DNA from 3 places in the Paenibacillus sp. FSL R5-0912 genome. Region 3 is predicted to be linked to each of the others. Evidence: riboswitches for the same ligand, from Rfam matches in the RefSeq annotation. Region 3 holds a riboswitch; each other region holds the start of a gene.

Region 1 (10,443 bases), 1.3 Mb from region 3:
CGTCAACAGGGTTGTAAACTCATCAAAAGCAGCAATTTCCACCGTACATGCTCCTGATAACTGTTCTTCCATCGACGCGACGACCGAATCAGGCAATACTCCCCGGTAAGGAGCAACCACTTTTGCCTTATATTCTTCGGCGGCAGTCTCCGGATCTAAATTAGCCGCAAAAAGATTGGGAACCTCTTCAATGGGAGTGGGATGGTTAAACAGCTCTACACCGAAAACATCCTGTAGATTGGAGGCGGGGTCTGTGCTCACCAGCAGAACCCGTTTGCCGGAGTCTGCCAGCGCAACTGCTGCCGCACAGGCTGTTGAGGTCTTACCCACCCCGCCTTTCCCTGTAAAGAACAGGTAAGGTGTCGGCAGCATAGTCAGTGGATCAAAGAGTTTAGACATGGTATGCCTTCTTTCTTTCATTATGACTTCGTCTTGATTTCAAGACGGATGCGGGGCTTGGCTGTCAATTCAGCTGCGGCAATCCCTGTCCACTGCTCTAACTCTTCATTCGTGGGGTAGCCCTGTTTCTTAACCACTTTCCCGTCTACAAAAGTAACAGGCAATACTTCAGGACCTTCATCAGCCAGCAATTGTCTGACTTCACCATTCGTAACAAAGGCATCCGGTTCACTGGTCAGATTATATCTGGATACATCTACAGCCTGCTTCTTCAAGTTATGAACTACAGCAGATATACGAATTAATTCAGGATCAGCTACAGGCCCACATACACCGGTGGAGCAGCACATCGCCGGATCATAGATTTCAATTCTTTTCATGAACTCCATCTCCTCCTTAGAAATACAGCCGGGAAGCCCCGGCTGTTACTCTGTCTTATTTTCCTGTTTCAGCGAATTGCTTGATGCGCTCGCCCACTTGATCACGAACCCGCTGGAAGACTGCCCACTTCTCTTCATCTGTTCCTTGCGCTTTCGCAGGGTCATCAAATCCCCAGTGCTCACGTTTCACTTGGGGCGGAGTAATTGGACATTTATCTGCAGCGTCTCCGCACAATGTAATCACAAGGTCAGCATTATTAAGCAGCTGCGGATCAATAATATCAGACGTTTGAGCTGAGATGTCAATTCCTACTTCGTTCATCGCTTGAACAGCTTTCGGATTCAGACCGTGAGCCTCTATACCTGCACTGTACACATTCCATTCCTCGCTCAAGTATTTCTTAGCCCAGCCTTCGGCCATCTGGCTCCGGCAGGAGTTTCCTGTACACAAAAAGTAAATGGTTTTCTTATCCATGAGTTGTAATCTCCTTTGATTTTAAAATAGATTTAACGTTATATAGAGGCCAAGCAGTGTGATAAACAGTGTAGGGATCGTCAGGATAATACCTGTTTTGAAATACGTTCCCCAGGATATCTTCACCCCTTTGGTCGAAAGCACATGCAGCCACAGCAAGGTAGCCAGTGAACCAATCGGTGTAATCTTCGGTCCCAAGTCAGAGCCGATGACATTCGCATATATCAAGGCTTCCTTAATCAGTCCCGAGGTATGCGTAGCATCAATGGCCAGCGCATCAATCATCACCGTAGGCATGTTATTCATTATGGAAGAGATGATTGCAGCAATAAAGCCCATCCCCATCGTTGCGGCGAACAGCCCCTGATCAGCCACAGCCTGGATGACATCGGCAAGGACGTCCGTCAGCCCCGCATTGCGCAGGCCATATACGACGACATACATCCCGATGGAAAAGAATACAATCGCCCAGGGCGCACCCTTCACGACTTCCATCGTGGGAACATTCGGGCTTCTTCTTGCCATGAGAAGGAAGAAAATTGCGATAACCCCGGCTACCACAGACACCGGAATATTCAGGAACTCACTCACAAAGTATCCTACCAGCAGAACCGCTAATACCCACCAGGACAGTTTGAACATCTTCTTATCTTTGATCGCTTCCTGCGGATTTTTCAGCTGGGAGCTGTCGAATTTCTTAGGGATGCTTTTACGGAAAAAGAAGTACAGAACCAGAATACTTGCCCCCAAGGAAAACAGAGTAGGCATCAGCATCCGTCCAGCGTATTCCATAAAGGTAATCCCGAAAAAGTCCGCCGATACGATGTTCACCAGATTACTTACAACCAGCGGCAAAGACGTAGTATCCGCAATGAACCCGCTGGCAATGATAAACGGAAAGACCTTCTTCTCATCAAAATTCAGCGCACGGACCATAGCCAGCACAATTGGAGTCAGAATGAGCGCCGCTCCGTCGTTGGCAAAGAACGCGGCTACAATCGCACCAAGAATGGTGACATAGATGAACATCCGGGTTCCATTCCCCCGGGCAGCTCTGGCCATATGTAGGGCAGCCCATTCGAAGAATCCGATTTTATCGAGGATGAGCGAGATCAGAATGATCGCAACAAAGGCCAATGTGGCATTCCATACAATCAAGGTAACGTCCTTAACATCACTAAAGCTGACTACTCCGGCAAGTAAAGCGAGTACCGCTCCGCCGCAGGCAGACCAGCCAATGGACAAGTTTTTAGGCTGCCAAATGACAAATACTAAGGTAACAATGAAAATGAAACCCGCTAAGAATACAGAAACCAATCCGCTAACCTCCATTTAGTCACATGAAATTCTTAAGCCTTTCTTATCGAGCTCTTCTAATTCATGATCTTGTGAAGGAACGAAGGCAATCAGATTCTGAATTAATTCATGCTGGATGCTGTTTGGATTCACCGAGTAAAAAATCCACTGGCCTTTCCGGTTCTCCTTGACCAGCCCCGCATCCTTGAGCTTCCGCAAGTGCTGGCTCACAGATGGCTGACTAGTCTTGAAAATATCAACAAGCTCGCATACACAGCACTCCTGCTTCTCCAGAAGCTTCATCATCGTCAGCCTAGTTTTATCCCCCAGTAGCTTCAACGTCTGTGATACTTCATCCAGCTCATCCAGATCAAAACTCATCTTCAGCCCCCCTTTCACCACATCATTATATAACTATACGCTTATATAATCAAGTGAGAATATGATTCCCTTCTGTTCAATCCTTAATCACAAGCACATTCCGTGTACTCCCCTTTTAACAAGGACAGTAGCGTTTGGGTGTCAGGCAATGCACTTAGAACGGGTTGAATAAAGGAACCCTCTTCAATATTCAAGGAATAGTATACCCATTGAGCGCGTTTCGTCTCCTTCACTAGTCCCTGTGCCTTTAATTTCCTCAAGTGCTGGCTCACACCAGGTTGAGACATATTTAAGATTTCGACTAAATCACATACACACCATTCTTTATCTTTAAGCAATCCAAGTATCGTTAGCCTGGTTTTGTCACCCAATAATTTCAGCTTCTCTGCCATTTCACTATTGAACATAGGCACAGTCCTCTCCAGAGTACAAACCAAATGATACATAAATATATAATCATATATTAAAGTTCATTTCGTTTAAAATCAAGAAAGGCGAAAGTAGTTTGGCAAGAAAGCCTTATTCGTTAACAGGGACATTCATTTCCTTTAGTAACTGAAGCACCCGCAGCTGGATGTGGTCACGTGCAGCCCTCACATCTTCCAGACGGCCCTCATGGGTTAATGGATCCGTAATATCCCATTGTACATTCTTGATGGCAAAAGGAACAATCGGGCATTTTTCATTAACTTGTTCACATAATTTAATAATGACTTTCGATTGCATAAATGTTGTCATATCAATCGTTTTGGAGCTGTTGCCTGAAATATCAATCCCTACTTCTTTCATGACTTTGACCGTATAGGGATGAATCTCTCCGGATTCAAGTCCTGCACTTTCAGCGATCACATGCTCACCGCCATAATGTCTGGCAAAAGCCTCGGCAATTTGACTGCGGCAACGATTCTGGATACAGAGGAAATACAGACGAATGGGTTGTTCCATTTTCTCAGGCCCCTTTCTATTTATAGTTCATTATATAATTGAATGTTTATATTCAAGTCATTCTTTTTGTTTCCGTAATGTAAAACTTCCAATCAGATGATATTTAACTTGCAATTTGCAAGTATCTGAGTTATAACTAATACATGAGGTGAAAACAATGGAAACTCCACGAGAATTACTCCAAATCATGAGCAGGCGTTTGGGACTACTCAATAAGGATTGCTGCAGCGTAGGCGGATGTGATCTTTCTGCGACCCAAAGCCATCTATTGTATGAAATTGATCGAAGCCACAATCCCTCTATGCAACAGGTCGCCGAAACACTCGGGACAGATATTACTACCTTTAGCAGACAAGTCCAGTCTTTGGTGAAAATGAATTTAGTTAAGAAGACACCTGACCCTGCGGATCGAAGAGTCTATAACCTGTCGCTTACTCCCGAAGGGAAAATGGTGGCTACAACGATTGATCAACAAATGAATGAATACCTGAATGAAGCCTTCTCACACATGAGCGAATTTGAAGTAGAAACATTACTACGATCCATTAAGCTTTTCAATGAAGCCATGGGGAAATCCAGCAATTGCTGCGCACCTGTAAAAGGGTGATTTCTCTAGTCTTATATTTGCAATTTGCAAGTTATTCCACTATACAAGGAGTGTTTAATCATGAACAAACTTACTAATGACCAGATCCGCCAGAATGTACGGGGGCGCTATCAGACAATCGCTGTAAAAAAGGTCGAAGCTGCCTCTTCCTGCTGCGGACCTGCTGACAGCAGCTGCTGTGACTCCCCATCTGATTTTGATGCCATATCCGCTAAGCTGGGTTATTCCAGCGAGGATCTGTCTGCAGCTCCTGAAGGCGCAAATTTAGGCCTTGGATGCGGTAACCCTCAGGCTATTGCTGAACTGCAGGCGGGTGAACATGTTCTGGACCTTGGGAGCGGTGGTGGATTCGATTGTTTCCTCGCTTCCCGGCAGGTAGGTGAGCAAGGCCATGTTATCGGTGTGGATATGACACCTGAAATGATCAGCCGCGCAAGAGATAATGCCATTAAAGGAAAATTCAACAACACGGAATTCAGATTGGGCGAAATTGAACATCTCCCCGTCGCTGACAATTCAATAAACGTGATTATCTCTAACTGCGTGATTAACCTCTCACCAGACAAACAGCAAGTATTCCGTGAGGCCTATCGTGCCCTTCAGCCTGGCGGGCGTCTGGCGATCTCTGATATTGTAACTACAGCTGAGCTTCCCCCTGAGATCAAAAATGACCTGGGCGAACTATATTCTGGTTGTATCTCCGGAGCCTCTTCCATCGCTGATGTAGAGCAGATGCTTCGGGAAAGCGGCTTCTCTGAGATTAGCATTGAGCCCAAAGATGAATCCAGAGCATTCATCAAAGATTGGGTTCCCGGTGCGAACGTTGACCAATTCATTGTATCTGCTGTAATTAAAGCGAGAAAGTAAGCATTTGGAGGCTGTTCATATGATCACTACATTAACTGTTCGTCAGGCCACTTCAAAGGATACGGAAAGCATCCTTCGTATCTACAACCAGGGGATCGAGGACCGGATCGCTACGCTCGAAACGGAGACGAAAGACTCCTCCTATATGAAGGCATGGTTCAACGATCACCAAGGCCGCTTTAGTGTTGTGGTCGCTGAACTAGAGGGTGAAGTCATTGGCTGGGCCTCCCTAAATCCTTATTCGCACCGCTGTGCCTATCATGGAGTCGCTGACCTCTCCGTTTACATTGACCGCAGCTTTCGTGGGCAGGGTGTGGGTAGTTTTCTCCTAGAGTCCTTACACAAGATAGCCAAGGAAAACAGCTTTTATAAAATTGTTCTCTTTACTTTTCCGTTCAACCAAAGCGGTCAAGGGCTATACAAGAAAATGGGTTATCGGCAGGTTGGTGTATTTGAGAAGCAGGGGATTCTGAATGGAGAGTTTATTGACGTGATGATTATGGAGAAACTGCTTTAATTGTACCGTTCTCCCGGTGTTTAATAACCAACTTATCGATCACTCCAATGGCAGAAACATAATAGATATGAGCATTTTTCACTTCTCCATTACATTATCCTGGGTCAAATCCAGTTTCTTTACCAGCGGCTTGATGGTCAACCCTTGAACCAGCAGGGAGAACAAGACAATACTGAAGGTTAAGACCAGGATATTCTCCCTGCCTTCAAATGATGCCGGCAGACTCAATGCGAGTGCAATGGAGAGACTTCCCTTTAATCCGCCCCAATTCAAAACAATCTTCCAGGAGGCCGGAAAATTCTTCAGAAACCTGAGACTGGCATACAACGCAATGGTCCGTCCTGCCAGTACGATAAGAATCGAAGCGACAATAAGCAGCCATTTATCAGTAAAATCAATATTTCTAATCTCAAGTCCAATCATCAGGAAGATCAATGAGTTAGCCACCAGGGTGATGACATCCCAAAATGAATTGATATTTACCTTCGTGGTCTCTGACATACCTATCCGCGAACCGTAATTTCCAAAGATCAGCCCGCTTACCGCGACAGCAATAACTCCGGATACATGAAAGTGCTCCGCGATAAAATAGCTTCCAAAAAACAGCAGCATGGAGAATCCGATCTCCAATGGGAAATCATCATAAAGACGAATTAATTGCGAGAACAAATATCCCATTATCGCTCCGATAAGGATACCGCCTAAAGAAAATTTTAGGAACAGCAGAATTCCGCTGCCAACCCCTACCCAGCCCATTTCCATATAAGACAGCAGGTACACCGAAGAGATTTGAAACAGCACTACAGCAATCCCATCATTAAAAAGAGATTCTCCTTCTATAATAGTAACAATATTCTTCGGGACACCCAAAGATTTAAAAATCGAAATCACACTAATGGGGTCTGTCGCACTCATCAGCGCAGCAAAGGTGAAGGAAACAATAAGCGGAAGGCCCAGCCCCCAATACACAGCCAAGCCGATGATGAGAAATGACAACAAGGTTCCTCCAAAAGCCAAAGCCAGCACCGGCTTATGTTGCTCCCGAAGATGGGAGAAAGGAAGCTTTAAGGTGGCATCCCCCAAGAGAATCGGTAAGAATAATGAGATGATGATCGCCTGAAAGACATGCGACTGGGTGATGAAAGCCTCTGCTTCCACCAAAATAGGAATATGCACAAACCCCAGCAGCAGCCCCACCACTACAAGCGCGATGGAATAGGGCTGATTCATTTTTTTGGCAACTGCAATGACTCCCATGGATATGGCAAGCAGAATTAATATCTGAATAAATACATCATCAAACTGATTCATATAACACCCCATATATTGTTTTTTAGAGGAAAGATTTCTTCAGCGAATCAGTATCCACATCTATTCTATTATTAGCAAATCAGCTGGCAATAATCATCTATCTCCCTCCTACTTGCCGGCCGCCGCCCGCTGAAAACTATGCTGTTCCCTAAGATAATCCAGCAATATACGGTTGAAGAGCTGGGGTTGACACAAGTGACTCGGATACATGGCATCTTCAAGGATCGCTAGGCGGGCAGACGGATACTTGCCGGCTGTTCTTTTCACCTGCTCCAATGCCCATTCATTCTGATTCCCGGATACAACAAGAACAGGAACCTGCAGCCGTAACGCGAATCCGTAGCTGTCCGTTTGTCTAAGTGCCAGCCGCTGCATAATTAATTCAGTGGTCCGTTCATGCACAAGCTCTTTCCTGAGAATATGATAAGCTGAGAGCCATTTATTGTAGGTGATGCGTAAAGAACGGATAAACATTTCGGCAGGAAGATAATGGGCGGCCCATGCGCAGACCTCGAAGATTCCTTTCACTTTCCCGCCTCTAGCTGTGTATTCTCCCTGGAAATAGCTGTCCACCAATACCATATTAATCACCCGCTCAGGGTACAGATAGGCGAATTTCTGGGCGAGCACAGCACCACTGGAACAAGCTACGATAACAGCCCTCTCTACAGCCAAAGCGTCCAACAACAGCTTCAAATCTTCACATTGTGTGTCTACGATCCGGCTAATCTCCACATCCATTTTCCCCGATTGTCCGTTCCCTCTTAAATCGAATACGACCACTTTCGCACGCTTGCTGAAATAATCCGCTTGCGGGTCAAACAGATGATGGGAGGTCGAATAATCATGAATAAAAACAATGGGCAGACCGCTGCCCGACATCTCGTAATACAGCGACGTTCCATTCACTTCAATATGCGGCATAACCAATGCATCCTCTCATGAACGCTTGCGGGGTTAGCTGCCGGATTCGGGCCCTGAAAGTAGCCCTACTCGTTTATCCGAGATTCACCCCATATAACCTGGTTCCCCCGCTTCCTATAAGGAATTCAGCGATTAAGTATTATTTTGCAGACGTTTCCTGACTTTCTTCCCCCAGGACCTTCAGATCATCCTGTATGCTCCCCTTCCACAAGGGGACTCCGGAACGGTAGGCTGCCCGGCCATTTAAATGGCCTGCCACCGGTGAAGTGATGAATACAAAAACAATCGCCAGCAGCAGCTTGACATTAACCGTTCCGTCTTTAAACCAAAAGTACAGGAAGCCTCCTGTCAGCAAGCACAGTACCCCGAAGGTTGCACTTTTGGTAGCCGCATGTGAACGCAGGTACACATCAGGCAGCCGGACTAAGCCGAAGGCACTTAAACCGCAGAAGACTGCACCAATTACCACAATAATGGAGCTAATCAGTTCACCTGTCATTCGGGTTCCCTCCATCTTCTATAACGGCTCCCCGTTCAATATATCTGGCCAGTGCCGTTGTTCCAATAAACGTAAGAATACCGATAACCAGAATGACTTCTAGAAAATCCTGGGTATCCAGCAGCATACAGAAAACGGTGATCATAGCGAGTATATGAATGCCTATCGTATCGAGTGCGGTAACCCTGTCTGAACGGGTTGGCCCTTTCAGGAGACGGAACAGGCATGCCAGCATCGCCAGCGCCAGAATGATCATGGCCACAGTTAGTATAACTTGGATCATTACCGGGTCACCTCCATAATTGCCTGTTCGAAAGTGCCTCTAATCTGCGTGACCAACAGCTCTGCATCTTTAATATCAATAGCATGAATGTACAGCGTCTTGCCATCCTTCGAAACATCAAGGGTCAGGGTTCCCGGTGTCAGACAGATCAGGCACGATAACAGCGTAACCTCCCAAGCCGAGGTCAAGGCAGTCTCATAAGCAAAGATGCCGGGACGTATAGCCAGCTTCGGACGGATGATATGGCCGATGACCACGAAATTCGAGACCGTAAGTTCACGGGCAAAGATCAGCAGAAGCTTCAGTATAGCCCATATACGTATGAGATAGAATGGCCGGGTCCGGGCCAGGGATTTCGTCAAAATCAGCAATAATATAATACCGAGCACATAGCCTACGATGAAGCTTGAACCAGAGCCATTGTTATTTATCGCCATCCACAGAAAGGCAATCAACAGATTTAACAGGAATTGTAGGGCCATCTTCTCTACTCCTTCATTATGGCTTCAATGTATAGCGCAGGTGAAGCCAATACCTCTCCAGCCTGCGATACATAAGTATACACGGACTCGGCACCAACCCCCATTGCAATCACAAGCAGCAGGAGTCCGGCGGCAACAGCCGATGCAGCCTTCAAGCTCACTTTAGGCAGCTCTTTCACAGGTTCATTTCCCCAGAATGCCAGCCTGAACACCTTCATCAGGGAATACAGCACCAGTAAGCTCGATCCTAGTCCAATTAAGGACAACGTCAGCATTCCCTCAGCCAGAGCTCCGCGGATGATCAGGATTTTGCCGGCAAACCCGCTCAGCGGCGGAATACCTGTCAGGGCAAGCGCAAGAGTAAAGAACATCCAGCCGATGAACGGATACTTTTTAATCATCCCGCCCATACTGCCTAGCCGGTCAGTTCCAGCTGCGGATATAATTATCCCGCCCAGAATAAACATGAGTCCCTTGGCCAGCATATCGTGCAGCAGATAGAAGACCGCCCCATTCAATGAATCTGCTGTCCCAACAGCAAGTCCAAAGGCTACAAACCCAACGCTGATAATGACGTTATAATTCAGAATCCGCGGGATATCCTTATACGCGACTGCCCCCAGGCTACCGAGGATCATGGTAGCAGCAGCCATCCAGGCAATCCAGGCATGGGTGAAGCCGGGATCGTTAACAAACAGCAGCGTGAAGGTGCGGATGATTGCATAGAGTCCAACTTTGGTCAGTAGAGCACCGAATAATGCTCTGACAGCCGGCGGAGGCGCACTGTATGACCCTGGAAGCCAGAAGAACAGGAACAGCCCTGCCTTTAGGGAAAATACAATCAAGAACAAAACAGCAATCACATTAAGCACACCGCCTTGTCCCGCTTCAGCGATACGCTGGGACAGGTGTGCCATGTTGAGTGTTCCTACTGCTGCATAGAGATAAGCTACCGCTGCTACAAACAGTGTCGAGGATACGATATTAATGAGCAGATATTTCGACGTTTCTCTTAGCTGAAGTTTGGTCCCTCCGAGTGAGATAAGCGCATAAGAAGAAATCAGCATAACCTCAAAG
Region 2 (10,443 bases), 3.5 Mb from region 3:
TGCCTGGACGACATCAAAGAAATGCTTCTCATCAGCTACTTCAACCGGCGGGCGCTCTCTGACCTTCAGCCGGATGACGGCTGACTCCACATTCGGCTGCGGAATAAACACCGTGCGGGGTACCATGCAGACCAGTTCAGGCTCGCTGTAATACTGGACGGCAATGCTGAGGCTTCCGTACTCTTTACCGCCCGGAGAAGCCGCCATACGTTCTGCAACTTCCTTCTGGATCATAACGACGATGTTATCAAGCGGCAGCTTCTCTTCCAGCAGCTTCATGAGAATAGGGGTCGTTACATAATACGGGAGGTTGGCCACTACACTGACCCGGTCCACACCGGCGAAATCCTCGGCAAACAGCTCCTGCATATTGACCTTCAGTACATCATCATTGCGGATCTTTACATGGGGATAGGGTGAGAGGACATCCCTTAGGATCGGAATCAGTCTGCGGTCAATCTCCACCGCTGTGACTGCTCCCGCTGTCATCGCCAGCCTTTCCGTCAGGGCTCCGATACCCGGGCCAATCTCCAGTGCGCCTGCGGCAGTATCCAGGCCTGCAGCATCGACAATTTTGTCCAGAATATTCTGGTCGATCAAGAAGTTCTGGCCCAGGCTTTTTTTGAACGAAAACCCGTACCGCTGTATTATTGCTTTGGTTCTGGTTGGTGATGAGATATTCAGAGTTTCGCTCATGAAGTAATGCCTCCCTGATCAATTTGGGCGAGCGCGCGCGCGAACTCTTCGCGTGTAATACCGAACATCGCCAGACGCTTGTACAGCTGCTTGCCGTTGCAATAACCGATACCGAGCAGATTGCCAAGCTGCATTCTTCGCTCTGCTGCCTGTGCGTGTACCATCATGCCTGCGGCCATAAGATCATCCAGCCCGATTACAGCCGGCGCCCCCTCAAAAGACGTGTGAACATGCTCCAGCGCATGGCGGATGGCCTCAGGCGAAGCATTCTCCACACCTATATCCCCTTTGCGGGTAGCGTCCTTCTCCGGAATGAACGCATGCTTGCATCCGGGCACCTTGGAGGAGACAATTTTACGAATCCGTTCTCCGGCATGATCGGGATCCGTGAGGATGATAACCCCTCTGCGCTCCATGGCTAATGTAATCTTCGCAATGACCTTGCGGTCCACTGCGGATCCGCCTGTTTCAATCGTATCCGCTTCTACGGCCCGCTTAACGGCTACGGTATCGCTTTTACCTTCGACGACAATTAATTCTTTAATCATAAATAATTTACTCCCCTACTCTAAAACGCAAAAAGAAGAGGATTCGCTCCTCTTCTTTTTGGCTAAAGAATGTATAAGTGATGAGCGGTAGCTCTCTAAATTCCGTAAGTGCTACCCCCACTATATCTTATAAACCGCTAATTTGCAAAAGACTTGGCGCTTAGTTAAGCTCCGGCTTCACAGGTCCAATCACATAGATGGTCCGCGACTTCCGGCCGAAATTACGGGCATGGCTTAGTGAATCGTAGTAAACATCCACCTTGTTGCCTTTGATGGCACCGCCGGTATCCTCTGCTCGGCGAAACCCTAATCCCTCAATGTACACCCACCAGCCAATTGGTATTACATTCGGATCCACTGCAATAGTGCGGCCTTCCGTTACGCGTGTGCCGGAGGCGGTACGTGTTCCAATTCCCGGTTCTTCCGAGGAATACGCCGTCATAGATACGTTTTTGATCATTTTTTTGTATTCAAAATCTACGCCTGCCTTGCTCGTGACGTTGTTGCTCTTCGCGCTGACTTTGGATAATTTGGAGGTTGTTGTTGCTTTGGATGTAGTTGCAGCAGCTACAACAGGCTTCGGAACCGCTTTGGTGCCGACGGCAATAACCTTGTCTTTGGTTACCGTCTGAACTTCCTTGCCGACCATATTCATGGAGACTAGCTCCCCATCCTGATATATCTTCTCGATATGCTGGATGATCGCGCCCGGCTTGCCTGCCTGTGCAACTCTTACGTCTCCCTTATACAGAGAGGGGTCTGCGGTTTTGATGACCTTAAAAGGCAAGTTTACTGTCCGCTGTACGGTCTGCTTGGTAATACGGACAATCTTGACTTCCATGTCGGGTGTGACTGCGGTATCAAGCGAAGGGAAAATCTTATCATTGCCCTCCAGGCTGTAACCCAGCTTGGTAATGGCATCTCCGAGCGAATCCTCGGTGGTGTATAGGGTCTTGGTTGCACCGTCTGCAGTAAGCAAAAGCTTCTGCACACGGGTGATTACGACACGGTCGCCGTCTTGTATTTCATCACTAAGGCCAATAGATAGCTTATCATACGGCTGCAGCGAAATTTGTTCCTTTGCCAGCACATCACTGAGCAGCGTTTCCCGCGTTTCCAGTGTCTGCACCTGTCCGTCTATAACTAAAATTATTTCTTTATTGCTCTGACCGTGTACGTACAGCAGAATTAACAGTCCGATAACAATTGATATCACACCTGCAAGTGAAAGTACGCGAGGATTCACTTGCTTCAGCCGTAATGCGAAAGACCTGCTGGATGATTGCGAATCATGGGATACCTCTGGTTGGAATACGCCCACTCTCTCCATCCTCCTTACATAGCCCCGTCGTCCAAGTTATATCATGGTGACTGCATCATTTCTGACGAAACTAGGTTTGAGATTGCAACAGGATACGCCCGCATTGCTCCAGCGTTTCCTGCTCATGGATCGCCTGCTCGGCATAGCTACTCCGGATATCTGTTGTATAACAGTATGCCGGGAACATCCGCATTATTCATAACAAAAAAAGCCCAAAAAAGAGTTCACAGAGGACTCTTTCGTGGCTTCTCCGGTGTCGAATACGCGGGAATGTTTATGCACGAGGTTTCCTCTCTTACTTGCGCTTACGGGGTTAGCTGTCGGGTTCGGGCATAAGAGAGACGCCCTATCTCAGGTCACCCGCTCACGGCGGTTGCCCTCAAATTCACCCCAAAGACCACGTGAAGAAATCAAATAAATTCTGCGGCAATTCTGTGTTGTACTCTATGTACGGGCATGCGGCAGGGCATTTATTGGTTCCCCCGTTCTCCATACGGAGACTCAGCGAGACGATCCATGAAATAGTGACTGTCACAGTAACAACAGCTCACTGCACTGAAAAGATGATATCCTGTTTTGATGCATGTTGTAAAGGACGATTCAACCACGTTTACGTAAAAAAATGATTAAAATATTGTAATATTCAGCCGTTTTTGGACTATAAAAGTTTAATATATCGGCTATACTTCATTTTTCACCGCTTTTTCTCCCGTTTTCAGACAATCCCAAATCGTTCCAGTGCGTTCGCATACGTAATTTCAGCCAATTCCTGTAAATCAATCCCTTTTATTGCCGCAGCTGCCTCCGCTACAAGTCTTACGTGTGCGGTCTCATTCCGCTTGCCGCGGAAGGGGTGCGGAGTCAAATATGGGGAGTCCGTTTCGATCAGTAGCCGGTCCAGCGGAGTCTGGGCGAGCACCTCTTTGGGCACCCTGGCATTCTTAAACGTAATCGGTCCCCCGAAGGACAAATGGAAGCCGAGATCCAGACACATTTTGGCGCTTTCCCAGCTGCCGGAGAACGAATGCATCACCCCTCCAACCTCACCCGCTTTTTCCTCCCGCAGAATCCGGATTACATCCTCGTGGGCATCGCGGTTATGGATACAGATGGGCATCTTCAGTTCACGCGCCAGGCCGATTTGCTTGCGGAATACCTCATGCTGTACATCCTTAGGAGAGGTGTCCCAATAATAGTCAAGTCCGATTTCGCCGATGGCCACTACCTTGGGATGGCTGCAAAGCGAAGCGATCCATTCGAGGTCGCCCTCCTTCATACTGAATGCATCCTGGGGATGCCAGCCCACCGCTGCATAAATATAATCATATTTCTCTGCGAGCTCCATCGTTGTCGGTATCGTCTCCCGGTTGAAGCCAATATTGATCATTTTACTGACTCCGGACTCCAGCGCCCGGGCGATTACCTCCTCGCGGTCCTCGTCGAATTGCGGAGCATCCAGATGGGTATGTGTGTCGAATAACTGCATTATATTACATCCTTTCCGCCTTGATTTCTATGAAGAATTACAAGTATTTTAGGTTATTTTGCAAAAATATCTGCAATGGAGGACGGCAGCCGTGGAAGGGCTTTCTGCAGCCTGTCCTGCGGGAAATAGAGATGGTATCTGCCTCGGTGAATCCCGCTGATCGAGCGTACAATATCTGATACCTCAGAGATCTCCCGCAGCTTATCATGACGGTCAAGAAGCAGAATCTGTTTACTGTCAAAAGCATCCCCTGGACGAAATACATCATAAGGAAGGTCTGTCGGAAAATCGATTTCCAGATCATAATCCGCTCGCAGTCCGGCACCCGCAAAGCTGCGGCGGATTTCGTCAATCGTCTCTGTATCCAGATGCTCCATCTCCACATATTTATACAGTTTACGATGAATAAAACGGCTGCACAAGTCGCTTAAAATTTCATCTTTCTCCAGCGTCCACTGCATGAAGGCTGTCTGCATCAAAGCCTCGTCCAGCAGCAGGTACTGCTGCACCGTTATATCCCCGCGGAACAAATCACTAAGCGGCTCAATCATGAACCGGAAACCATAATCCTCCTGCACCAGCTCCTTGGCTCTGCGGAGAATCTGGCGCAGAATAATCTCCGAGCTGCGTGTTACCGGATGGAAATAGACCTGCCAGTACATCTGATAACGTGACATCAGGTAATCCTCAATCGCATGCATGCCGGATTCTTTAACAACTACCCGGCCGTCATAGGGGCGCAGCATCCGCAGAATACGGTCAATGTCAATGGTTCCGTAATTCACCCCTGTATAATAGGCATCTCGCAAAAGGTAATCCATCCGGTCTGCATCCAGCGGCCCCGACACCAAATTGACAACAATTTCATGCTCATACGTTTTGGAGATCACAGAGGCTACTTTATTAGGGAAATCCTCAGCTACATCACGCAGAATAGCGGTAATTTCCGTATCCTCCAGAATGATCCGGCAGGTCCAGTCCTCATGATCCATCTCAAAAGCTTCTTCTATAGAATGGGAAAACGGACCATGTCCCAGATCATGCAGCAGTGCCGCACACAGGGTAAGCAGACTCTCCTCAGGCATCCAATCCTTATATCCGCTTCTTTCAAACTGCGATATAATCCGCCGGGTAATTTCATAAACACCAAGCGAATGGGAAAACCGGCTGTGTTCTGCTCCATGGAAAGTCAGATAAGAGGTGCCAAGCTGGCGGATGCGCCGCAGACGCTGGAACTCCTTGGTGTTAATCAGTCGCCAGATAATGGTGTCCTGGACGTGAATGTAGTTATGAACCGGATCCTTAAATACCTTCTCTTCTGTCAACGGTTGCTTCATGAGATCAACTCCTTTGAAAATATCCATAGAAATAGGATGAAATTACAGTTATAATAATAAATATTGTCGTACTTTGTCGAATTATGACAATTTAACAACTTACAAATCGACAAATATTTTCGAGGTTCTTTTTAGGATATATGCCTAATCAATGGCGGTATGAATGTTTCCTTTAAAGTTTCCTTAAAATTCGCCTCAAAAAAGGTTGACTGTTTTGGGAATGGTTGGTATTATAAATATCATAAAACAGTGAACAATGTCGAATATTGACGCTTTTGAACATTGAGAGGAGCAACGATTGTAATGATGAAATCAACAGGAATTGTACGTAAGGTAGATGAGCTTGGACGGGTCGTTATTCCAATTGAATTGCGCCGCACACTGGGTATCGGAGAAAAAGATGCGCTCGAAATTTACGTGGACGGTGAGCGGATCATGCTTAAGAAATATGAGCCTGCCTGTATTTTCTGCGGCAATGCTGAGAATGTAACCTATTTCAAAGGTAAAATTGTTTGTCATGAATGTATTTCTGCTATCCCTACCCCTGTGACAAACTAAAACAAATAGGTTATAATAGGAACTAATCAAATTGTTAATTCTAACCTTTTTATATCTCCTTGGCCTCCCGTTCGCGCGGGAGGTATTTTTTTGCACTTTTTTCGGGGACTTTCCCCGGATGCCCCTTTATCCTATTTAAACATTAACTATTAAATTCATAACCCTTAGATCATAACCTTTAGATCATAACCCTTAACTTCTTCTTCCCCTCCCAAACCCTCCCTACAGGGAGGGCCCCAAGGGCCCCGGCCCTCTGGACACCCGGAAGTTTGGCTAACTCTGCAGATGGCGCGGAAGGAAGCAATGTTCAGCGGTGGACCGGCCCTTTTCGGACTCCCTGAAGGTAAGTCCTCAGGGCCTTGCCATGCGCAGTATTCCGCCGCACGCTTCGCATTTGCAGCGGCCGTGCGGTTACGCTCTTAAGCGACATTTGAGCGTGGAACCGCTCTCCCTGCGGGAATCGCTATCTGTCAGAGTGGCGTTAACATTGGTGCAGCCAGTTGATACTGGAAAATGTTTAGGTGCAATATTGGATAATCGGTTTTGGAAAAATTGGATAGCTGCATTCTGTACAGTTATTTAATACCAAAGTGAGCGGCTGATTGTTTTAGTTGTATTTCATACAATTATATCCATACATATCCTCTAAATTATCCTTTTTCCATAAATATAAATGTACAAACTACACTTATATCTAATATAAGGAATAATTATATCCATATAAGTGTATAGAATACAATTATTTCATCATACATTCTAATCATCTGAGCTATTTCAGAGTTTATCTAACAGATACTTAACTCGCAATAAACGTGATCAGTTACGCTATCCCCTTATTCCCGCTCCAGCAGCGCATTATAAATATCACGCTTGGCCAAGCCGCGGTCAGAGGCCGCTTTTTTCATAGCGTCTTTTCGCGTCAGGCCTGAAGCTTCATAGTGGGTCACATGAGCTTCGATGCTCAGCTCCCGCCACCAGGAAGACTCCGCGAGCTCCGCCTCTTCTTTGCTCTCCCCCTCAAGCACAATTACGTACTCACCAAGCGGAGGATGCTCCTCCAGCCAGGCACAGCATTCTTCAATCGTACCGCGCAGAAATTCCTCATACCGTTTGGTCAGCTCACGGGCCAGTGTAACCCGGCGGTTGCCAAAGGCTTCCTGCAAATGAACCAACGTCTTAGCGACACGATGCGGTGACTCATAGAAGAGTAGTGTGCCCTGGGCTGAGCGGAGAGGTGCCAGAACGGCCCGGATATCCTTGCGCTCTCTGGGCAGAAAACCGATAAATGTGAAGCTGGCGGTAGGCAATCCCGAAGCAATCAAAGCTGACAGCGCCGCGTTAGCTCCGGGAATCGGAATGACCGGAATTTGATGACTTACAGCAAGAGCTACGAGATCAGCTCCAGGATCAGAAATCGCCGGCAGGCCGGCATCGCTGACAAGGGCTAAATTTTTACCTTCTATTATATAGCGTATCAGTTCAGGTCCGCTTGCCGCCTTATTATGCTCATGGTAACTGAACAGCATGGAGGGTGTAATTTCAAAATGGCTCAGTAATTTACGCGTCTGTCTCGTATCCTCTGCGGCAATAATATCGCATTCCTTCAAAGTGCGTACCGCGCGGTACGTCATATCTTCCAGATTACCGATCGGTGTAGCCACCAGATACAGACAGCCGCATCCTTCGGGCTTTGCTCCGTCATTGTTATTTTGAAAGCTGCTTTGGCATGTTATCGTCATTGGCTGTTATCCTCTTTGTTCCCATAATAAATATCCATAATCTCCGGGCAGTATTGATTGTCCTCATTATATACGATTAAAGGTGGTTGTAAACGCACCTCCGGCTTCCCGTCGCGCGCCGCTTCAATCAGTACCATATTCGCCTCCAGATGGGCACGGGGATGTACAAAGCGGATCAGCTTCGGTTCCAGCCGGTGCTTACGCATTAGACTGATGATATCCACCAGACGCTGCGGCTTATGTACCATACTGACTTTGCCTCCAGTGCGGACCAGCCGGACACAGGCCTGAATGACCTCCTCCAGCGTACAGCCAATTTCATGACGGGCCATGGCCTGATGTGAATTCAGCTTCAGGTCGCTCCCGTTAAGCGGCATATAGGGAGGATTAACCGTTATTGCATCATATACACCATACCCTGCGGTATTATGCAGCTCCCGCAAATCACCTTCATGGATCAGCACCCGCTCCTCCAGCCTGTTCAAAGCTACACTGCGCCGGGCCATGTCGGCAAGACGGGGCTGAATTTCTATCCCTTCAATAGAAGCTTTGGTGCGCGTGGTCAGCAGCATAGGGATAACTCCGTTACCGGTGCATAGATCAAGTACTCTTCCGCGCGGCGGTATACTGGCGAACCGGGCCAGCAGTACAGCATCCATAGAGAAGCTGAATACTTCGTCACTCTGGATAATCCGCAGATCATGGGTTAGCAAGTCATCGATCCGCTCCGCACTATGCAAGGACACCGGGGTATCGTTAAACGAATTGGTCATTGTACATTCCTCCAAATTCAAAAAAACCGTAGGCGAAAATCTCCTACGGCTGGATATCCTCATTTATTCAGAAAAGAAAGGCAGAACAGACAATCGCCTTCCGTCCGCAAATGCCCGAAATAGACATTGCAGATGTGGAAACCTTCATGGTACAGTCTGGCCAGATTATCGTAACCTTCTCCGACAACCTCTTCTTTGCCTTCGGCAGCCAGTATAGCCTCCGCCTCAGCAGAAAGCGCGGCCTTATCCAGAGGGGCTTCCCTTTTCAATATGATACGTAGCTGCTCATTCTCCAGACTAAGCTTCTGGTTTGCTTCCATCAGCTCTTTAACCGTCTGTTTCCAATCTCCTAGAGTGGCGCGCATTTCATCCATCTGCGCTTCCATCTCCTGCATGTGTGCAAATATATTTTTCTTCTCCAAGTTTCCACCCCGAAAGTAACCTTATAATGGTTTACTTGACGACAACATCATCCATTGGAAGTTCTTTAACTTTGCCCACTTCAAACAACTGCACATGAACTGTGCGGCTTCCGGCATTAATACCTACTACTTTGCCATCACCCAGTGAGGTTACGACGATTTTGCCTACCGCCGGCATTTCTTCCTTCGTGCTCTCATAATTATCATGCTCAAACTTCAGACAACACATCAGCCGTCCGCATAGTCCCGAGATCTTGGTCGGGTTCAGCGAGAGATTCTGGTCCTTGGCCATCTTGATGGACACCGGCTCGAAATCACCCAGCCAGGAGGAGCAGCAGAGCACCCGTCCGCAAGGTCCAAGTCCGCCAAGCATCTTGGCTTCATCACGCACACCAATTTGCCGGAGCTCGATGCGGGTTCGGAAAATACTTGCCAGGTCCTTAACCAGTTCGCGGAAATCCACGCGGCCCTCGGCAGTGAAATAAAAAATGATCTTATTACGGTCAAACGTAAATTCCACATCCACGAGCTTCATTTTGAGGCCATGATCGCGGATTTTATTTAAACAGGTGGTAAAAGCGTCCTTTGCAGCACCTTTGTTCTCTTCGACCACACGTGCGTCGGTTTCACCGGCAATACGCATGACCTTCTTGAGCGGCAGTACAACGTCTGCTTCCTGCACCTCTTTTTTGCCAACGACAACCTTACCGTATTCGACCCCTCTTGCTGTCTCAACAATAACGCATTGATCGCGCTCAATCGGGAAATCAAGTGGATCAAAATAATATATTTTACCCGCTTTTTTGAAGCGGACACCTACTACGCTGTACAAAAATTAACCCCCTTGTTTGCCGGTAAAAGGAATCCTTAAGCAAGCCTGCTTCCCAGATGATTCATGCTTGTCCTTCCTCATCCGTTAAACCCGTACTTCCAGGTGCTGAAGCGTTTATCCGGAGGATTTATCATAAATAACCCGGCCTGTTAACTTTCCAACCGGATTAAGAACTGCTCCAAACACAACTGGGTATTGGTATTGGAGCGGAGCCTGCGCTTGCTCTCCACCGCAAATTCCATGTAAGCTACCCATTGTTCCGTACTCCGCTGACGGGCAGCCCTGGAAATGAAGTCTAACTGATCTATGAAAACGATACTTTCGTGCTTTCGGTACAGGAAGTAGAGCATATCTTTGAACCATAAGTGAAACATGCTGAATAGAATATCCAAATGTTCACCTAGCCCGGTCTTGAACACCTTCTGCCCTGCAGTTGCTACTGCGGAGCTGCCTTTGCCCAAAGACTCCTTTGCTAATTGTAACACTAGATTTCTCATTTCTGCAAACCAATTCTGTGCCAAAAGTTCCCTGCAGCCGTCAAGACCTGCAGTCAGTGATACCGCGCACCGTGCCAGCGGCACCGGAACCCCTTCACTGGACAGCGCCTGAAGCATAATATCCGGATGAAGCGGACTAAACGGAATGCGCTGGGTTCTGGACTGGATCGTCGGCAGCAGGGAACTGCTGTTATCAGAGATCAGAATTCCTACCGCAGGAGCAGGAGGCTCCTC
Region 3 (10,443 bases):
GCTCTAGTACTGCAGGGAAGTTGAGCGCGTCTTGTTATTTCCCCTCTACTTGAGACACATACAGGCCATGGGTGAAACACACCCATGGCCTTACACACGTCTATGATTCAAATATAAGAATTTACTAGCTGATCTATGCTTCTTCCCCGAGAATCTCGACTTCCGTCTCCAGCTCGACATCGAATTTATCCTTGACCGTTGAACGCACATGCTGAATCAGTCCGATGTAATCACTGGCCGTGGCATTATCCGCATTGACGATGAATCCGGCATGCTTGCGCGATACCTCCGCTCCGCCGATGCGGGTACCCTGCAGGCCGCTCTCCTGAATCAGCTGGCCGGCATAGCGGCCCGGCGGCCGCTTGAACACACTGCCGCAAGAAGGATATTCCAGCGGCTGTTTGGATTCCCGGAGATAGGTCAGCTCATCCATGGAGGATTTGATCGCAGCAGGATCACCCGGCTGAAGGGCAAATCTGGCCTCCAGCACAATATACTCTCCGCTGGCAAAGATACTTTTGCGGTAGCCCCACTGAAGCTGGTCACCCTGCATAGTAATTAGCTGTCCGTCCTTATCAATCACAAGTGCACTTTGCAGCACATCCTTAACCTCACCGCCGTAAGCTCCGGCATTCATATACAGCGCCCCGCCTACCGTTCCGGGGATGCCGCAGGCGAACTCCAGCCCCGTAAGCTCCTGCTCCAGCGCATATCTTGAAGCATCAATAATCTTCGCCCCGCACTGCGCGTAGAGCAGTCCGTCCCGGATGCCCATTTCCGTCATGTCAGAGGTCTGAAGCACAATACCACGGATGCCGCCGTCACGGATAATGACATTCGAGCCGTTTCCAAGTACAGTAAGCGGAATATTATGATCCTGCGCATATGTATATATTCTCTGAATTTCATCGTAGGTTGCCGGAGCAGCCCAAATATCCGCTTCCCCGCCCATGCGGGTATACACCAGATGCTTAAGACTCTCATGATGCTTCAGCGAGCCTGCGGTGACCAGCTGCTGCAGGTCTTTATATATGTTGTCTATATTCATACTTCATGCTCCTAACTCTATGGAAATGATGATCGTGATCGTCTGCCTGCCTCAACTGTCTGTGCATCGCGGCAACCACAACTTTAACAACGAACAGGCTCCCTTGTCAATGACAGGAGCCTGTTTGGAAGCTGCATACAGCATTATTATGTTTCATCATTCCCGATTATAACCTAACTCCCGGCCGCAGCACGCTCTGAGCGGAATTCTTCCCTTCTCGCTGCACGTTCCTCTTCTTTCATCCGGGGGCAGGTATAACATAGACGGCCGCCTTCTGTCCGGTAATACATACAGCAGCGGTTGCGCATCTGTACAGTCTGCTCCGGGTCAGCGATCGATTCAATTCTCCGTACCTTCACATGAAACGGATTCCGGGGCATCTGGAATACTTCAGCAGGCAGTTCATCTTTCAGATAGCTGTAATCTGCTTCAATCTGCTTAAGCACCGCAGGATCAGTAATTCCGGCTGCAAAGGACTCCACATAATAATTGAATTTGGACGGCATCTGTCCCCAGACCTCACCAAGTGATAAACCGCTCACCTGTGAAATACAGCGTACCAGAGGCCCGGCAGTCTCTTGATAAAAGCGGGCAAACACATCATTTCGCCACGCGTCCCTGCTCTGCTGTTCCTCAGGAGCCTGCTCGGTCTTCCACACGTGAAGGGAGAAGGCAATCCGGCAATATCCGTCTGCCGGAATGAGATGAATCCCCAGATTCGCTAGGCTGAGCCCAGGAACGAAGGAGAATCCTGTGACTGAATACTGAACCGCAAGCGCCAGATTGGACATATAGCCGCCGAAATATGCCGCAACTGCTTTATCGTCCAACGCTTTCATTAACGGCCCGTAAGTGTCTACAAATGCCCTCATACCCTGCTCATGCACCAGTTCAGCCGCAGCGAAGGAGTGCAGAGCCCCCTCCGGCACCGCAGGATGCAGGTCAAACTTGGTGGTGAATTCCTGAATCAATTGTTCGTTCATTGCACTGCCCCTTTCCGCTCACTAGTCCGCACAGCTCGCGCTTATAGTCCAGCTGCCTTGTACGCGGCCAGCTCGTAAGGAAGGCACAGCGGCACTCCGGTACGCGGATCAGGCACAATATCGGCTTCAATGCCGAATACCTCGCGTAGAACTACCGGTGTCATTACGTCAACCGGCGCCCCTTCACTGATCACATTACCGGATTTGATCGCTACCATATGCTGTGCATAACGGGAAGCATGGTTCAAATCATGTACCACCATGATAATCGTCCGGCCTTCTTCTTCATTCAGCTTCTGCAGCAGCTGGAGCACCTCCAGCTGATGGGCCATATCCAGGAATGTCGTCGGTTCATCAAGGAACAGAATATCTGTCTGCTGCGCCAAAGCCATGGCAATCCAGGCCCGCTGACGCTGTCCGCCGGAGAGCCGGTCAATCGGGCGGTCATGGAATTCTGTCATACCGGTAACTTCGATTGCATTAGCAATGATGCTGCGGTCTTCAGGCGTCATGGTGCCGAAGCCCTTCTGATGCGGGTAGCGGCCGTAACCCACAAGCTCAGATACAGTCAGACCGTCAGGCGCAGTAGGATTCTGCGGCAGAATCGCCAGCTGCTTGGCCACCTCTTTGGTGGACAGGTTATGAATGGATTTGCCGTCGAGCATGACACTGCCGCTCTTCGGCTTCATGATGCGCGCCATCGTCTTCAGAATAGTTGATTTACCTGAGCCGTTCGCACCAACCAGCGCTGTAATCTTCCCTGTCGGAAGTGACAGGTTCAGCCCCTTCACAATCAGCGCCTCTGCGTATCCGATACTCAGCTGTTCTGTATTCAAACGTTCCGACATGATACTCACTCCTCAGAATTTTAATTTTTCATGATAACTTCGCTTATGAATGCCTATGTTAAGCCTTAGATTTTGCCAAAAGATATAAAAAGTACGGGGCGCCGATGATTGCCACCACGATACCTGTAGGTATCTCTGTTGGCTGCAGAATCCAGCGCCCGATAGTGTCTGCGGTGAGCAGCAGCAGCGCGCCTATCAAAGCGGCTGCAGGCAGCATGATCTGATGACGCGGGCCTACAAGTCTGCGGGCGAGATGCGGTGCAATCAGTCCGACAAAGCCGATGCCTCCGCTGACCGAAACGCAGGCGCCTGCGAGAGCCACTGCAGCAGCCAAGAGCAGCAGACGTTCCCGCTCCAGCGGCAGCCCAAGTCCCTTGGAGGTTTCATCCCCTAGGTTCAGTACGTTAAGCACCCGAGCTTTGTAGAACGCGAACGGCAGCAGAATCAATATCCAGGGGAGCAGTGCCAGCACGAATCGCCAGTCTCCGCCCCAGATTTTACCGGCCAGCCAGATGGCTACGAACTGATAATTCTGCGGGTCCAGTCTCAACGACAGGATCAGCTGAAAAGCGTAAATGCCGGCACCTACGGCAATACCGATCAGGATCAGGCGTGTCGGCGAGAGTCCGTCGGCTCTCCGGTAGGAGAGAAAATAGATCAGTGTGGCCGTAAGCGCGGCACCTGCCAGCGCCAGCAGCGGAAGAACAAAGATGGGCCCCGCCGTGGTTGCCGGGACAAATGAAATGAAGATCAGCACTGCAAATCCTGCTCCGGCGTTAATACCTAGAGTTGAAGGTTCGGCAAGAGCATTGCGCGACAGGCCTTGCAGAATAGATCCTGATACTGCGAATCCCGCCCCGATGAGCAATGAGATCACTATACGCGGCAGCCGAAAATCAAACAGAATCAGGTTCTGCTGTTTGGTTCCTTCACCGAGCAGAGTATGTAGAACATCAAATGGTGATAAGCGCATGAAGCCGGTATTCATACTGACAATAAAAATAATGATGATAAGTACAGCAAGCAGCATTAGAATACCGGCTTCTCTGGTGCGGCGCGATTTCGCTGAGGGTACAGACATGGTCCTGTTCATTACAGCTCCCCCTTGCGCTTGCTGGCCAGATAGATGAAGAACGGTACGCCGATTACTGCAATCAGGGCACCTATTGGTGTTTCATAAGGCGCATTAATCATTCTCGCAGCGATATCGGCAAAGAGGATCAGCACGCTCCCGAGTACTGCCGAGCAAGGAATGATCCAGCGGTAATCCACCCCCACCAGATAACGGGTAATATGCGGAATCATTAATCCGACAAAAGCAATCGGCCCCACCGTCGAGACTGCCGCTCCGGCAAGAATGACCACAATGATCATCCCTGCGGTCTGTACCAGCCGTGTGCGCTGCCCCAGTCCTGCGGCAACATCCCTTCCCAGGCTTAACAGCGTGATGGAACGCGAGAGCACCAGCGACCCGATAAGCGCACATGCAACCCAGGGGGACATAATCTTGAGCTGTGTCCAGTTGGCTCCGCCAATCCCTCCTGCCATCCAGAACGCGATATCCTGGGAGAGGTGATACAGAATGGCGATGCCTTGGCTGAGCGCCAGCAGCATGGCACTGACCGCAGCACCCGCTAAGGTCAGGCGTAGCGGTGTCAGCCCGCTATGGGACAGCGAACCGATGCCGAAGACTAAGAGCGATGCCACAGCTGCTCCAATGAAGCAGTAGATCATGATATACATGAAAGACAGCGAAGGGGCAAAGGCGAAAGCCAATGCCAGGCCAACACCGGCTCCGGCGTTAAGTCCCAGCAGCCCCGAATCCGCCAGCGGATTCCGGGTCATCCCCTGCATGATCGCGCCGGCAACAGCAAAACATGCACCCACCAGCGCTCCGGCCAAAGCGCGGGGGATCCGCAGCTCCCGGATGACCTGATGCTGTCCCAGCTCCGGATTGAAACGGAAGACAGCTTCCCATACAGTAGCCAGCCGGATATCTGCCGCTCCTACCGATACAGACAGCATCAGCCCGAAGACGATGGCGGCTATTCCGAGCAGCAGGATCGTAGCTGCAGCCACCGGCCGCGACTTGATGGGTTTATCCTCTGCAGCCGTAGAAGGATTGAGGTTAGAACGTGTGGATGAAACCATAAGCCGTCTCCTTAACAGGATTATTACTTGCTTCTAATTGATTATCATTCTCATTATCGCAAATATATGAATATTGTACAAGCAGATAACGCGTAATCTATACTGGACGCCCTCATCTATCGCTCCATTTAAAAAAGGTGCAGATCATCGTATCCGGGGATACAAGGACCTGCACACTCTCTACCGGCAAAAGCTGATTACCGGCATTTGAACGCTGCTTATTTTACAAGACTGCTCAGAGCATCATCAATTGTTTTGGAGTTAGCTATAGGACCGCTGTACAGCCAGCTGGTTGATCTGCCAAACTCATGAACATTCCCCGCCTTAACAGCCGGAATCCCCTTCCAGATCGCGCCATCCGTAACTTCAGCAGCATCCGCCCCGTCACTGTTCACAAGGATGATATGATCTGCAGTCAGCTCAGACAATTTCTCAAGTGAAATGGGATTCCACGTTGCTCTGGACTCTGCAGGAATTTCGGTAACCAGATTCGGAAGCTTCAGGCCAAGGTCACCATACAGGACTGCCCCGCTGCTGCGGGTTTCATCTACTATATAGAAGTTCTTGGATACCAGCCAGAGGATGGCAACAGACTCATCGCCGATCGCAGCAGAGATTTTTGTTTTGGCTTCCGCCGCTTTTTGATCATAGGCAGCAATGGCTGCTTCAGCTTCCGGCGTTTTGTTCAGTAGCTCACCGATCTGGAGCAGCGATTTGCGCCAGTCTTTACTGATTTCATCGCCGAGTACATACGTAGGTGCGATTTTGTTCAACTGATCATACAGACCGTTCTGGACTGTGCCTTCCGATTGTACGATGTGGAAGTCCGGTGCAAAACTAGTTACGGCTTCGAGTGGAAGGTCATAGCTGATGGTTGGAACATCCTTAAGCTCAGCTGCGAGGTAATCCTGAGTGCCGTTTGTCACGGACCATTGGGCAACCGGAGTCACGCCGAGTGCGACCAGATAGTCTTCCAGATAAGAAGCAAGCACACGCTGCGGGTTCGCAGGGATAGTGACTTTATGTCCCATGGCATCCGTTACTGTTTGGTCTACCGCTGGGGCTGTCGTTTCTTCCGGTGCAGTTGTAGCTTCTGCAGTTGTTGCAGGTGCCGTAGTTGCCGCTCCTCCGTTATTGACTGCATTGTTATTCCCGCATGCGGATAGTAACAACGTCGTGGTCATGAGTCCGGCCATAGCCAGCTTCATGCTTGTTGATCTTTGCAGGTTGAACGAAAACATATAATACCCCTCCTGTATATACATTCATTATTGGTCAAAGGTGATTGTGGCCTTCGCCTCACATAAACTGATGATATTGATTCTCATTCTCTCTGTCAACTAAATTATCTGGTTCCATGTACACTCACACTGCGCATAACAAAAAACGGCTGCTCCCGCAACCTGCGGAAACAACCGTTATACATATAAAGGGTATGTCTATTTGTGCAAATGATACGGCACAGTTGCTATAACGATATCCTTCTGATTCATCAGATAAGAGCGGATGAACAAGCTGGTCTGATTATGCAGAATCGCCTGCCACCAATGCTTCGTAACAAATTGCGGAATGAGTACAGTAATATGGTCTGTTGAAGCGGTTTTCCACTCCACCGTATCGATGAATTTCACCAGCGGGCGGATGATGCTGCGGTAACGCGAGCGGAGTACAATCAGGCGAACCCCAGGGTTCCACTCTTCCCACTTCTGTTCCATTTTGTGAATCTCTTCTTCATCGAATCCGACATATACAGCCACCACATTCTCAGTCAATGACTTCGCATAGCTGATTGAATGCAGTACCGCGCGGGTGACACCGGCAACAGGTACAACCACTGTGCTTCCTTTAATGCAAGGTTTATCCGTAGCCGGACAAATGCGCAGCTGATCGGCAATATTCATATAATGGCGGTGAATCCGGTGGAACACGATGATTACAAGCGGCAGGAAGATGAAGGCCATCCATACACTCGAGAATTTAGTAATAATGAAGATGAGCGTAATGGTCAAGGTTGTGAGCATGCCTACTGTATTCACTGCGAATTTGCTCTGCCAGCCCTTAGGCTTGGTTCTGTACCACTGGACCATCATGCCAAGCTGTGAAAGGGTAAACGGAATGAATACCCCAACGGCGTATAATGGAATCAACCCTTCGGTATTACCGTGAAAAGCGGCTACAAGCACAGCCGACATTACGCCGAGGAAAATAATGCCGTTGGAGAATCCCAGCCGGTCTCCGCGTACCATGAAGGCGTGGGGTAAATATTTGTCTTTGGCGAACATGAATGCCAGCAGCGGGAATGCCGAATACGCTGTATTCGCCGCCAGGAACAAGATTACTGCGGTGATGCCTTGGATGAAGAAGTACAAACCGCCGCGGCCAAAGGTAGACTCGGTAATCTGCGACACAACCGTTGCTTTCTCGTTCGGCATGATACCGTACCAATAAGCCAAAAGCGTAATCCCCGTGAACATAGCCCCGAGAATCAGACCCATAAGCACCAGTGTTTTAGCCGCATTTTTCTCAGCCGGTGCTTTGAAGTTAGGGATCGCATTAGATACAGCTTCTACCCCGGTCAGTGCCGAACAGCCGGAGCTGAAGGCCTTAAGCAGAAGGAACATACTGACATTCGATACCGCCGAGCCGATCTCAGGAACCTGGGCATGAGCACCGCCGGTTGCATACTTGAAGACTCCCGCGATAATCAGCACAAAGATGGAGACGACGAACAGATATACCGGAATGGCTATGAATGAAGCTGATTCAGTAACCCCCCGCAGATTGACAATCGTTAAGAGCAGAATGACAGTAACCGCTATAAGTACACTATGATTATGAAGACCCGGGAACGCTGATGTGATCGCATCCGTTCCCGCCGAGGCGCTTACCGCCACCGTTAAAATATAATCCACCAGCAAAGAGCCTCCGGCAAGCAAGCCGGTATGAACCCCGAGATTAGTTTTGGCGACAATATAGGCGCCTCCGCCCTGCGGATAAGCAAAAATGGTCTGCCGATAAGACAGGATTAAGATGACCAGCAGGCCCAATACGGCTAATGCAATTGGCAATGAGTACCAGATAGCTGTGAAGCCTGCGGCCACGAGTACAATTAAGATTTGTTCTGTTCCGTAGGCTACAGACGAGAGCGCATCAGAAGACAGGACAGCCAGTGCTTTCACCTTGGATAACTTTTCATGATCGAGTTCGTTCGACTTCATCGGACGCCCGATCAATAGTCGTTTTACCTTGCTTACCATTGTAGTAACATTTCCTCTCTTTGTTAAGTTGAAACGGCAGTACCGCGCGCTGTTTTCATAAGTGGATTTCATAAATGCAGGCACAGAAATAGGCATACGGAAATGATCCGCATGCCTTGAGTGCATGGTCATTATCCCACTATTGCTTACGAGGTTAGCTGGCGGATTCGGGCTGTGGTAGCCCTACGGTTTTCGAGTCTGCTGACCCGCTTCCGATTCACCCCGTTGGCACTCGGCCAAGTTTGGTTCCCCCGTTTTTCCTTCCGGAAAATTCAGCGCATATTCAACTTCTCACAAGGACTAATATTAATCTACAATGACTCTTCCGTAAAGCGTTGAAACAAATGAAAAAAGAATGAAAAACAACCAAAACAACCAAATCCATGATCCGGTATGTCTTGATCTTTCATTCTCTTTCATTATCACTTTATCGCGTGATTTTACAGCATTTCTGCTTAATAATTTACACTCAATTTAAGGGAAATAGTTACTCTTCATTCTGCCTGACGGCTTCTTACTCACCTGCATCCTCTTTACGCCCTGTCCATAGCAGAATTGTGATTAATGCGAACGCAATGAGTGCCAGCAGCGGGATGGTGATGAATCCGAAATAATTCAGATAATCCGTGTTGCACGGGACACCGATTGTACATGGAAGCACCTTGCTAAGTGCCGGAATTTTCTGCTCTGCGTAATGATAGATCGAAATGCTTCCGCCAATCAAACTTAAGGGCAGCACATAAGGGATAATGCGCTTATCCCCCCGGTAAGTGGCGATTCCGAGCAAAATAAGCTGCGGGTACATAAATATCCGCTGAAACCAGCATAGCTTGCAGGGCTCATATTTCAGCACTTCACTGAGATACAGACTGCCTGCTACAGCAACAACCGAGACGAACCAGGCCAAGTAGAGACAATTCCGGCGGCAGAATGCAGAGAATTTATTCATTGTGCAGCCACAGCTTCCGCAGCTACCTTGATTTGAGCATCAATTTCCTCCATATTAAAAGGTTCATTCACCTTGACTCCATTCACAAACAGTGATGGCGTGTTGGTTACACCGGTGTCTGTGCCAACCTGGATATCTCTCTCCAGTTCGCTTTCATAGGTCTTGTCTTCAATATCCTTACGCAGCAGGTCGAAGTCAATGGGCAGTTCTAATTGCTGTGCCAGACTTACCAGGAAGTCCGGTGTTGCCCACTCCACCTTTTCTTCACCCTGGTTAGCATAGATGGCATCGAAGAATTTCCAGAAAGCCTCTTCATTCTGATGATATACGGACAGTGCCGCTAGTGAAGCTGTTCTCGAATCTGTACCAATAAAGGCCAGGTTGACGAAGTAAAAGGCTGCTTTATCCTGATTGACATACTCCTGAACGATTTGCGGTTTAATCACCCCGGTGAACTGGGCGCAAGCCGGACATTTGTAATCGCCGAATTCAACGATTTTGACTGGAGCATCTTCTTTGCCCAGCCGTGCCATTTCACTGTAATTGAAGTCAACGGGAGCCGCAGCAGATCCTGTGGTTGAGCCGTCCTTCGAGGCCAGCATGAATAATCCCACAAAAATAATAACGACTAACGCCACTGTACTCACGATCAGGATTCTCGTTTTCTGCTTCTGCTGCTCCTGCTCTGCCCGGCGTTTCTCCTGCTTGCTCATCTGGGGAAGCGCGACATTGTTCTTTTTCGGTTTGCTCAAAGAGAGTTCCTTTCTGTCCATAGGACTTTCGTGATAAAAGATAAGTTACTTTAAAATTATATAATTAAAGTTCTCTCCTTGGCAAACTCTACATTATACGGCTTTGGTAGTCGCAGGCACTCCGCTGTCTTCATTTTCTTGGTTGTAAATCAGCTCCGGCGATAAATCCAGCGACTGTAGCACAATTCTGAAAAAGAACTGGGTCCCGCCGCCCGGCGCCGGTTCCGCCCATATTTCTCCCTGCATAAGCTCCACCAGCTTCTTGCAAATGGCCAATCCCAGACCGGTACCCGGATATTTACGCGTGTGGGAAGCATCCACCTGGGAAAAGGATTGGAACAGCAGCTGCAGCTTATCCGGCGGAATGCCAATGCCCGTATCATGCACTTTGAATTGCAGCGTCTCAGACGCTCCCTCCAGGCCGCAGGACTCAACAGTAACTGTAACCGCTCCCG

The links. Region 3 has a riboswitch for cyclic di-AMP ahead of R50912_RS17750 (APC family permease). Riboswitches for the same ligand answer to the same signal wherever they lie in the genome.
Positions count from the first base shown of each region.
Region 1: another riboswitch for cyclic di-AMP. It lies ahead of R50912_RS33500 (alpha/beta fold hydrolase); the one in region 3 lies ahead of R50912_RS17750 (APC family permease).
Region 2: another riboswitch for cyclic di-AMP. It lies ahead of R50912_RS00140 (resuscitation-promoting factor); the one in region 3 lies ahead of R50912_RS17750 (APC family permease).

Region 1 is NZ_CP009282.1:5,562,454-5,572,896, forward strand. Features, by position in the region: gene arsA (arsenical pump-driving ATPase) at 1-399, opposite strand, end outside; gene arsD (arsenite efflux transporter metallochaperone ArsD) at 420-779, opposite strand; gene arsC (arsenate reductase (thioredoxin)) at 835-1,254, opposite strand; gene R50912_RS23605 (arsenical efflux pump membrane protein ArsB) at 1,276-2,586, opposite strand; gene R50912_RS23610 (ArsR/SmtB family transcription factor) at 2,587-2,931, opposite strand; gene R50912_RS23615 (ArsR/SmtB family transcription factor) at 3,015-3,338, opposite strand; gene R50912_RS23620 (arsenate reductase ArsC) at 3,451-3,876, opposite strand; gene R50912_RS23625 (MarR family winged helix-turn-helix transcriptional regulator) at 4,034-4,483, shown strand; gene R50912_RS23630 (arsenite methyltransferase) at 4,544-5,350, shown strand; gene R50912_RS23635 (arsinothricin resistance N-acetyltransferase ArsN1 family A) at 5,373-5,867, shown strand; gene R50912_RS23640 (cation:proton antiporter) at 5,946-7,178, opposite strand; gene R50912_RS33500 (alpha/beta fold hydrolase) at 7,287-8,102, opposite strand; cyclic di-AMP (ydaO/yuaA leader) riboswitch at 8,110-8,243, opposite strand; gene mnhG (monovalent cation/H(+) antiporter subunit G) at 8,242-8,601, opposite strand; gene R50912_RS23655 (Na(+)/H(+) antiporter subunit F1) at 8,591-8,884, opposite strand; gene R50912_RS23660 (Na+/H+ antiporter subunit E) at 8,884-9,366, opposite strand; gene R50912_RS23665 (Na+/H+ antiporter subunit D) at 9,372-10,443, opposite strand, start outside.
Region 2 is NZ_CP009282.1:22,582-33,024, reverse strand. Features, by position in the region: gene rsmA (16S rRNA (adenine(1518)-N(6)/adenine(1519)-N(6))-dimethyltransferase RsmA) at 1-696, opposite strand, end outside; gene rnmV (ribonuclease M5) at 693-1,244, opposite strand; gene R50912_RS00140 (resuscitation-promoting factor) at 1,405-2,565, opposite strand; cyclic di-AMP (ydaO/yuaA leader) riboswitch at 2,853-3,082, opposite strand; gene R50912_RS00135 (TatD family hydrolase) at 3,281-4,051, opposite strand; gene R50912_RS00130 (HD domain-containing protein) at 4,105-5,388, opposite strand; gene R50912_RS00125 (AbrB/MazE/SpoVT family DNA-binding domain-containing protein) at 5,692-5,946, shown strand; gene rsmI (16S rRNA (cytidine(1402)-2'-O)-methyltransferase) at 6,780-7,685, opposite strand; gene R50912_RS00115 (tRNA1(Val) (adenine(37)-N6)-methyltransferase) at 7,682-8,458, opposite strand; gene yabA (DNA replication initiation control protein YabA) at 8,518-8,880, opposite strand; gene R50912_RS00105 (PSP1 domain-containing protein) at 8,912-9,712, opposite strand; gene holB (DNA polymerase III subunit delta') at 9,862-10,443, opposite strand, start outside.
Region 3 is NZ_CP009282.1:4,225,432-4,235,874, forward strand. Features, by position in the region: gene murB (UDP-N-acetylmuramate dehydrogenase) at 134-1,048, opposite strand; gene R50912_RS17725 ((2Fe-2S)-binding protein) at 1,222-2,031, opposite strand; gene R50912_RS17730 (ABC transporter ATP-binding protein) at 2,073-2,879, opposite strand; gene R50912_RS17735 (FecCD family ABC transporter permease) at 2,938-3,960, opposite strand; gene R50912_RS17740 (FecCD family ABC transporter permease) at 3,972-5,030, opposite strand; gene R50912_RS17745 (iron-hydroxamate ABC transporter substrate-binding protein) at 5,249-6,271, opposite strand; gene R50912_RS17750 (APC family permease) at 6,470-8,287, opposite strand; cyclic di-AMP (ydaO/yuaA leader) riboswitch at 8,416-8,575, opposite strand; gene R50912_RS17755 (disulfide oxidoreductase) at 8,802-9,236, opposite strand; gene R50912_RS17760 (DsbA family protein) at 9,233-9,988, opposite strand; gene R50912_RS17765 (ATP-binding protein) at 10,082-10,443, opposite strand, start outside.